4 regions of the Sinorhizobium sp. 22678 genome follow, and region 1 is predicted to be linked to each of the others. Evidence: predicted binding sites of a transcription regulator. Region 1 holds the regulator's gene; each other region holds the start of a gene.
The links. The regulator PhoB, encoded in region 1, activates phosphate uptake and scavenging genes when phosphate is short. The targets are predictions, from matches to a motif close to TGTCATNNANCTGTCAT.
Positions count from the first base shown of each region.

Region 1 (2,202 bases):
AGCCCGGCCCAAACGGGCGACGTCTGCCCCGCGCGCACCGAACTATGCTGCGCGTTCCGTAACCCGCACCGTGACCCGCACGGCCGGTGCGACCGCGCTCAAGGAAGAGCTCGCAGTCGGCCTGGAAATGGACCAGGAGCTGCAGATCGACAGGAACATCGTCCTGCCGATGTCGCGGCGGCTGGAGCTCACGGAGCTTACCGAACGCACCTGCAAGTGGCCGATCGGCGACCCGCTCAAGGAAGAGTTCCACTTCTGCGGCAACGACTCCCCGGAAGCCTCTCCCTATTGCACCTTCCATGCCCGGCTGGCCTACCAGCCCTCCGCCGAGCGCCGGCGCATGCGCTGAGGCGCCTTGCTCATCCCGCTCTGGATGCACGACGAAAATCGGGGCCGGAAAGGCCCCTTTTTCTTTGCCATGCCGCAAGCCGGCACGGGCGCCAGCGACCTTCAGCCTCAGCTCTCCAGCGAATAGCCAGCGCCGCGCACCGTCCGGATGACGTCCGGCATGTTGGAAAAGTTCAGTGCCTTGCGCAGCCGCCCGACATGAACGTCCACGGTCCGTTCGTCGACATAGATGTCGTGTCCCCAGACACCGTCCAGGAGCTGTGAACGGGAGAAGACGCGCCCCGGTGAGGACATCAGAAATTCCAGCAGCCGGAACTCCGTCGGGCCGAGGCGCACTTCGCGACTGCGGCGGTGGACGCGGTGCGTCTCCCGGTCGAGCTCGATATCGCCGCAGCGCAGGAGCGTCGACAGAACCTCGGGCTTGGCGCGCCTGAGCATCGCCTTGACCCTCGCCATCAGTTCCGGCGTCGAGAAGGGCTTGACGACGTAATCGTCGGCGCCGGTGGCAAGGCCCCGCACGCGCTCGCTTTCCTCGCCGCGCGCGGTCAGCATGATGATCGGCAGGCGCTCCGTTTCCGGCCGCTGGCGCAGCCTGCGGCAGAGCTCGATACCGGAAACCCCGGGCAGCATCCAATCGAGGATGAGAAGGTCGGGCAGGCGCTCCTGCAGGCGGATCTCCGCCTCGTCGCCGCGAAGGATCGTATCGACCTCGAAGCCTTCCGCCTCGAGATTGTAGCGCAGGAGAACGCTCAGGGCTTCCTCGTCTTCGACTACGGCAATCTTCGGCAACATTCAGTAGGACTCCTTCCTACGCACGACAGCCGTCATGCCGCCGCACACGGTGGTAGGCCGCACCGAGGCGGCCGGAACAATTCTGCATAGGCACCGGATGCCGGGCGATCTCAGTCCGTCACGGAACCCAATGTCGACGTCATGTCGTCCTTCGGCCGTTCGCCCTGCGGCTGGGCGCCTGTCGCCATATAGTAGATCGTTTCGGCGATATTGGTCGCGTGATCGCCGATACGCTCGATGTTCTTGGCGCAGAAGAGAAGATGCGTGCACGGCGTGATGTTGCGCGGATCTTCCATCATATAGGTCAGCAGTTCCCGGAACAGGGACGTGTAGATCGCATCGATCTCTTCATCGCGTTCGCGAATGCTGTTCGCCTTTTCCGGCGAACGGGACGCGTAGACGTCCAGGACTTCCTTCAACTGAACGAGCGCGAGCTCGGCCAGGTGTTCGAGGCCGCGCGCAAGCTTGCGCGGTATGCCTGAACCGGCCACGGCAATCACCCGCTTTGCGGTGTTCTTGCCGAGGTCGCCCACGCGCTCCAGGTCCGCGGCGATGCGGATCGAACCCATGATCTCCCGCAAATCCGAGGCCATGGGCTGGCGTTTGGCAATGGTGACGATCGCCTTTTCGCCGATCTGCCGTTCCGCGTCGTCCAGAATGGTGTCGTCGGAGATCACCTTCTGGGCCAGGGCGAGATCGGAATTGACGAGCGCACGGACGGAGTCCGCCACCATCTGCTCGGCGAGACCGCCCATCTCGGAGATGCGGCGCGTGAGATACTTCAACTCTTCGTCGAAGGCGGACATGATGTGTGCGTGAGACATATTCGTTTCCTCGGGGGACGCGCTGTTCTGAATGGGCCTCGTTCGGTCTTGACCGGGAGGGACGGAAAAACTCCGCCCCTCTCCGGCCATCAGCCGAAGCGGCCCATGATGTAGTCCTGGGTGCGCTGATCGTCCGGGTTGGTGAACATTTTATCGGTATCGTTCTCCTCGACGAGATTGCCGAGATGGAACATGGCCGTGCGCTGCGACACGCGCGCCGCCTGCTGCATCGAGTGGG
Region 1 covers NZ_JBQEMS010000021.1:72,093-74,294, reverse strand. Annotated here, with positions in the region: gene ACTJKL_RS25035 (GcrA family cell cycle regulator) at 1-349, shown strand, start outside; gene phoB (phosphate regulon transcriptional regulator PhoB) at 457-1,140, opposite strand; gene phoU (phosphate signaling complex protein PhoU) at 1,251-1,964, opposite strand; gene pstB (phosphate ABC transporter ATP-binding protein PstB) at 2,054-2,202, opposite strand, start outside.

Region 2 (2,202 bases), on a different contig from region 1:
GCGTGTGTTTGCCATCGGCTCGTCGTCACCGCGGACGCTTGTCCACCGGAACGATAGTCAGACCCTTCCGCGGCTTTTCCTTGCCCCGCAAATCACTCAGGCGGCCTGCGGTGCAAGCCGCCTGACGGGCATTGTCTCGGCCTCGCCGGCTCGCTGCCCAGCGGCGCTGTCGCCGCGCATCTGGTGCCAGGTGATGAGCTCCATCGTGCCGTCGTGATGCTCGGCGATTGCCGTGCAGCTCTCCACCCAGTCGCCCGTGTTGATGTACCTGATGCCGTCGATGTCTTCGATGACCGCATGATGGATGTGGCCGCAGATCACCCCTTGCGCGTCGTGACGACGGGCTTCCTCGGTCACGACTTTCTGGAACTCGCCGATGAAGTTCACCGCGTGTTTGACCTGCAGCTTGGCCCAGGAGGAAAACGACCAGTAAGGCATGTCGAGACGACGACGTATGGCCGCAAGGCCAATATTGATGGCGATTGCCATGTCGTAGGCCCAGTCGCCGAGATAGGCGAGAACGCGTGCGTTGCGCACGACCACGTCGAACTCGTCGCCGTGCAGCACGAGATAGGTCCGCCCGTCCGCACCCTTGTGGAGATAGCGTTGCGCCACTTCGATACCGCCGAAATGAACGCCCGGAAACTCCCGGAGGAACTCGTCGTGATTACCGGGGATGTAGATGATGCGCGTGCCTTTGCGTGCCTTGCGCAGAAGCTTCTGGACCACGTCGTTGCACGATTGCGGCCAGTACCAGCTGCGTTTGAGACGCCAGCCGTCCACGATATCCCCGACCAGAATGATCGTCTCCGCCTCGTGGTGCCGCAGGAAATCCAGAAGAAAGTCCGTCTTGGCCGCTTTCGAGCCCAGATGAACATCGGAAATGAAAAGCGTCCGCAGTTTCAGAACGGAATTCTGTTGGTATGCCGATGCCGCCGCCATGCCAGCCTCATCCTGGTTTAGCCGTTTCACGACCGTCAAAATCAGACTCGTGTTTCAGGAAGATGACATGGGACGCGGAGCACGCAGCAAGCGCCGCGTAGCCATGCCTGGAAAGAACCGCGTCGAAACTGTACCTGCCGGGCGATTCATGCCAAAAGGCACGACATCGATCAGCACCGGATGTGAGCGCGATTTCATAACCGCGCTCTCGGGTCCCACGCAAGAATTCAAGGAATGCAAAGGCATGAACACGGGCGATAAAGCGAAATCCCAGGCCGTTCCCGCCAGCGGAGACATCGATCAGCAGGCACTCTTCTTCCATCGCTATCCTCGCCCCGGCAAGCTCGAGATCCAGCCGACCAAGCCACTCGGGAATCAGCGCGACCTGGCGCTCGCCTATTCGCCGGGGGTCGCCGCACCTTGCCTCGCCATCAAGGACAATCCCGAGACCGCCGCCGATTTCACCGCCCGCGCCAATCTCGTCGCCGTGGTATCCAACGGCACAGCCGTTCTCGGCCTTGGCAATATCGGTCCCCTGGCCTCCAAACCCGTGATGGAGGGGAAGGCCGTTCTCTTCAAGAAGTTCGCGGGGATCGACGTCTTCGACATCGAGATCGACGCACCGACGGTCGATCGGATGGTCGACGTCATCTCGGCGCTGGAGCCGACCTTCGGCGGCATCAATCTCGAGGACATCAAAGCTCCCGAATGTTTCGAGGTGGAGCGGCGTCTGCGCGAGAAAATGGAAATACCGGTCTTCCACGACGACCAGCACGGGACCGCGATCATCGTCGCTGCCGCCGTCCTGAACGGCCTGGAACTTGCCGGCAAGGACATTGCCGAGGCCAAGATCGTGGCCTCAGGTGCCGGGGCGGCGGCGCTTGCCTGCCTCAACCTCCTCGTCACGCTGGGCGCCAAGCGCGAAAACATCTGGGTCCACGACATCGAAGGTCTCGTCTACAAAGGGCGCGAGGCCCTGATGGACGAGTGGAAAGCCGTCTATGCGCAGGAGAGCGACAATCGTGTGCTCGCCGACAGCATCGGCGGAGCCGACGTGTTTCTGGGGCTCTCGGCCGCCGGCGTTCTCAAGCCTGAACTGTTGGCCCGGATGGCCGAAAAGCCACTGATCATGGCGCTGGCCAATCCTACGCCGGAGATCATGCCCGAAGTGGCCCGCGCCGCGCGCCCCGATGCCATGATCTGCACCGGACGCTCGGATTTTCCGAACCAGGTCAACAATGTCCTCTGTTTCCCGCATAT
Region 2 covers NZ_JBQEMS010000024.1:72,000-74,201, reverse strand. Annotated here, with positions in the region: gene ACTJKL_RS26340 (UDP-2,3-diacylglucosamine diphosphatase) at 97-942, opposite strand; gene ACTJKL_RS26335 (NADP-dependent malic enzyme) at 1,187-2,202, shown strand, end outside.
Region 2: a site for PhoB is predicted at 994-1,010, ahead of ACTJKL_RS26340 (UDP-2,3-diacylglucosamine diphosphatase). Genes of this name have one in related genera too.

Region 3 (2,202 bases), on a different contig from region 1:
GACATAATCGTAGCGTTCGTCGTCGCCGCTGTAGAGGACGACGCGGCCATCCTTGTTGACGATCGACTCGCAGCCCTCGTGCTTGAAGCGTCCGATCGCGGTGCGCTTCTTCGGGACGGAGGTGGGGTCCAGCGGATCGACTTCGACCACCCAGCCGAAGCGGTTGGCCTCGTTCGGCTCCTTGGATACGTCGAAGCGGTCGTAGAATTTCGACCATTCATACTGCCCGCCCGGCGCGCCGACACGCTTCATCTGCTTGAATTCCGGATGATCCTCGGCGAACTCGCCGCCGAAATAGCCGTTGAAGTTTTCCTCGGCCATCATGTAGGTGCCCCAGGCGGTGACGCCGCCGGCACAATTGTTGATGGTGCCGAAGACCTTCCTGCCGGTCGGATCCGATGGGGTCTTGACCCGCTCGTGGCCGGCAACAGGGCCGGAAAGCTGCATCTCGGTCGTGGCCGTGATGCGGCGGTTGTACTTGCCGTCGAGGACCGGCTGCCATTTCCCGTCGACCTTGCGGATTTCGATGACGGTGCCGCCATGGGCGGCCATTTCGATATCGACGAGGTCCTTGGTGTACTCGCCGAGCACGACCTTGTCCTCCTCCTTGCCGTCCTCCGTCACCTTTTCGACGCGGGCGAAGTTCGGGAACATGATCTCGGCATTGGTGTATTCGTGGTTGACGACCAGCAGGCCGTGGTCCGGATTGCCTTCGAGCGGAATGAAGCCGACATAGTCGTTGTTATAGCCGAACTGCCGGCTCTGGGCTTCGGCTGTCTGGTTCAGCGGGTCGAATTCCGGGCTGTCGGCAAAGACCTTGTCGCCCCAGCGCAGCAGGATGTCGGCGTCGTAACCCTCGGCAACATGATGGGTCTCGTCGACACCGGCTTCGATCTCCTTGAAGGCGAATCGCGACGCTTCGCCGTTTGCCCGTGCTTCGTCAGCCGTCAGCAGGGCGAGGGGGCTGACCGTCGTGGATATGGCAGCCACGGCCAGAGAGCCGCCGATGAACGACCGGCGCGAGAAGCGGCGGTTGATGATGTCGCCCATGGTCGGGTTGGTGGAACAGTTATGGCCGACGTCTTCCAGTTCTTCCCTGCGCTCCGTCAGCGTCTTGAATTCGGTTTCTTCGGTAAGGCCGAGATACTTGTCCATGGCAATTCTCCCCATTGAGACGGTAGACGCGCCCGATCTCCCGGGCGTCCCGGTCTCGCTTTACCAGCGAGTTCATGACAGCTCTGCGACAATTGGATGAAGAGATTGCTGCAGAGGGTCGCGATGCCGCGACGCTCCCCACGGCTCCATAAATCCGCGGATATCTGCCGCAGGATATTTTCGGCGCCCGTTTCGCGCTAACGTTGTCCGAATCGATCCTGATCGTGGTGATGCCGGGGGAACTGATGCTCGAGGCCATAGCTCTTCTAGCCTTCGTGATGGCGCTCGCTGCTTTCCTCGGCGGCCGCAGGACGGCCGAGCGCCTTGACCGTGAAATCGAGAGCCTGAAGGCGGAGATCGCGCGGCTCGGGAGAGAGTCGACGGAACAGGGCTCCCCGGATATCGAATCCGTGAGGACTGAGGCTGACGTTGCGAAGGCTGCCGAGCCCGAGGCGATGGCCGACGGTCCATGGGCGCGGGCGCGGCAGGACGCTCACACCGTTGCTGACGAAACCAGGGGTGCTGCCGAAAGCCTCGACGAGGAGGCCGCGCCACCGGCGGTACCCTCGGCTGCGGCAGCGCGGACCGAGAGCCTGGAGAGCCGGATCGGCGGGAGGTGGCCGGTCTGGGTCGGGGGGCTCGCCTTGGCGCTCGGCGGCTATTTCCTCGTGCAGTATTCGATCGATGCCGGCTTGCTGAGCCCCACGGTCCGCTTGACCCTCGCCGCGCTGTTCGGGGTCGCGCTCGGAGCAGCCGGCGAGGTGATCCGCCGGCGCGCCGTGCCTGCTGTCGCGGACCGCTTCCGCAACGCGATGATACCGGGCGTTCTGACCGCTGCCGGTGCCGTCACCCTGTTTGGCGTCGTCTATGCCGCCTATGGCATCTACGGCTTCATCGGCACTGCAGCCGCTTTCATTCTGCTGGCGGTGATTTCGCTTGCGACGGTGGGGCTGTCGCTGCTGCACGGTCAGGCATTTGCCGGCCTCGGTCTTCTCGCATCGCTTCTGACGCCCCTGTTCGTCTCCAGCGGAGAGCCGCGCCCCTGGG
Region 3 covers NZ_JBQEMS010000015.1:127,202-129,403, reverse strand. Annotated here, with positions in the region: gene ACTJKL_RS21690 (PhoX family protein) at 1-1,155, opposite strand, end outside; gene ACTJKL_RS21685 (DUF2339 domain-containing protein) at 1,401-2,202, shown strand, end outside.
Region 3: a site for PhoB is predicted at 1,230-1,246, ahead of ACTJKL_RS21690 (PhoX family protein). Genes of this name have one in related genera too.

Region 4 (2,202 bases), on a different contig from region 1:
AATAGAGTGAAGCCGAAACGAATTGCAGCACCCGGAAGGTGCTGTCGACGGCGAAGGGTGTCTGGCGAACGAACACCCAGGAGACGATCAGGATCAACAGCAGTGCCAGAACGAAGCCGATGCCCGGCGACATGACGATGGCGCCGGCGGTCTTCAGCAGTCCTTGCCAGACGATCGAGCTGAAACCGGTCTTGGCCAGCCCGGCACCCACGAGGCCGCCGATGAGCGCGTGCGAGGAACTCGACGGGATGCCGAAGACCCAGGTGACGATGTTCCAGGTGATTGCACCCATCAGCGCCGCGAAGATCACCTGCGGCGTGACGATACCCGGATCGATGATGCCCGTTCCGAGCGTTTCGGCGACGTGCAGTCCGAAGAAGAGGAAGGCGATGAAGTTGAAGAACGCCGCCCAGAAAACCGCATATTGCGGCCGGAGCACGCGGGTCGAAACGATGGTCGCGATCGAATTGGCCGCATCGTGCAGCCCGTTGAGGAAGTCGAAGAAAAGCGCGACAGCAATGAGCCCCACGAGCAGCGGGAAGGCGAGCGTCGCATCCATCAGACGTTCTCGATCACGATGCCGCTGATTTCGTTCGCCACGTCCTCGAAGCGATCGACGACCTTTTCCAGCTCGCCGTAGATCTCGCTGCCGATGATATAGGCCATGGGGTTGGAAGCGCCGTGGCGCTGGAAGAGATCCTTCAGGCCCTGCTCGTGGAGCTGGTCGGACCTATCCTCGACATGCGTCACCTCCTCGGCGATGGCGCCGAGGCGGTGCGCATTGGCGCCGATGCGACTGAGGAGCGGAATGGCCTCGGCGACCAGATGGGCGGCCTCGACGACCGCCGCGCCCATGGCCTGCATGCCGGGGTCGAAGCTCTTCTGTTCATAGAGCCGGATCGTTTTCACCGTCTTGTGCATCATGTCGATCGCATCGTCCATCGACTGGATGAGATCCTTGATGTCGCCGCGGTCGAAGGGGGTGATGAAGCTGCGGCGGACGGCCAGCAGAACCTCGCGGGTGATCTCGTCGGCCTCGTTCTCGAGCGCGACGATGCGGTCGCAATGGCTTTCGATGTCAGGGCCGCCGGCAAGAAGCGCGTTCAGCGCCTCCGCCGCACCCATGACGGTGCGCGAATGGTCGGCGAAGAGGTCGAAGAAACGGTCTTCCCGGGGGAGGAGCTTGCGAAACAGGCCGAGCATCAGCGATCCATCCAACTGTCGATTGTCACGCAATTGTCATATTGTACTTGCGCGCTCGGGGAAAGTTCCGATGCGGCCGAAAAAAAGGGCTTTCCCACAGGCGATTGGGCGGAAATGCGCAGCCCGGACACGGAATCGCCGCGGGCCGGAGAGAGGCAGACGGAACACCCCTTTCCGCCTTGCCTTGGCCCGGCTTTCATCCTACCTGACAGCAACGTCGAATTCGGACCCGCAATGCCCCACAAGGTCTTTCTCACACGCCTGAAACTGAGCGACTTTCGCAACTATGCAACGCTGGCGCTCGACCTCGACCAGCGCCATGTGGTGCTGACCGGCGAGAACGGCGCGGGCAAAACCAACCTGATGGAGGCGGTCTCCCTTCTTTCGCCCGGGCGCGGCTTGAGGCGCGCTGCCTATGCCGATATCGCCCGCGTCGGCGCCGCCGATGGTTTCTCGATCTTCGCCGCCGTCGACGGCATGGAAGGGTCGGTGGAGATCGGCACGGGGACTCAAGGGGCCGAGGAGGGGCAATCACGGCGCCTCAGACTCAACGGCACTGCGGCCCGCACGGTCGACGAACTCACCGATCACCTCCGGGTGCTCTGGCTCACGCCGGCGATGGATGGCCTCTTCACCGGCCCTTCCGCCGACCGCAGGCGCTTTCTCGACCGGCTGGTACTGTCGCTCGATCCCGGGCACGGCCGGCGCGCCAGCGAGTTCGAGCGCGCCATGCGCAGCCGCAACCGGCTACTCTCGGAATTCCGACCCGATCCCGCCTGGCTGTCGGCCATCGAGCGCGAAATGGCCGGGCTCGGCATCTCCATGGCGCTCGCCCGTCAGGAGATGCTCGGCCTGCTCTCGGCCCTCGTCGAGCGAAGCCGGAGCGATGTGACCTTTCCGTCCGCAAGCCTGTCGCTCGCCGGCTTTCTCGACGACTGTGCAGGTATTCCCGCCTTTGAACTCGAAGAGCGTTATCTGACAATGCTCGCCGAAGGCCGT
Region 4 covers NZ_JBQEMS010000004.1:113,616-115,817, forward strand. Annotated here, with positions in the region: gene ACTJKL_RS08105 (inorganic phosphate transporter) at 1-559, opposite strand, end outside; gene ACTJKL_RS08110 (DUF47 domain-containing protein) at 559-1,203, opposite strand; gene recF (DNA replication/repair protein RecF) at 1,438-2,202, shown strand, end outside.
Region 4: a site for PhoB is predicted at 1,227-1,243, ahead of ACTJKL_RS08110 (DUF47 domain-containing protein). Genes of this name have one in related genera too.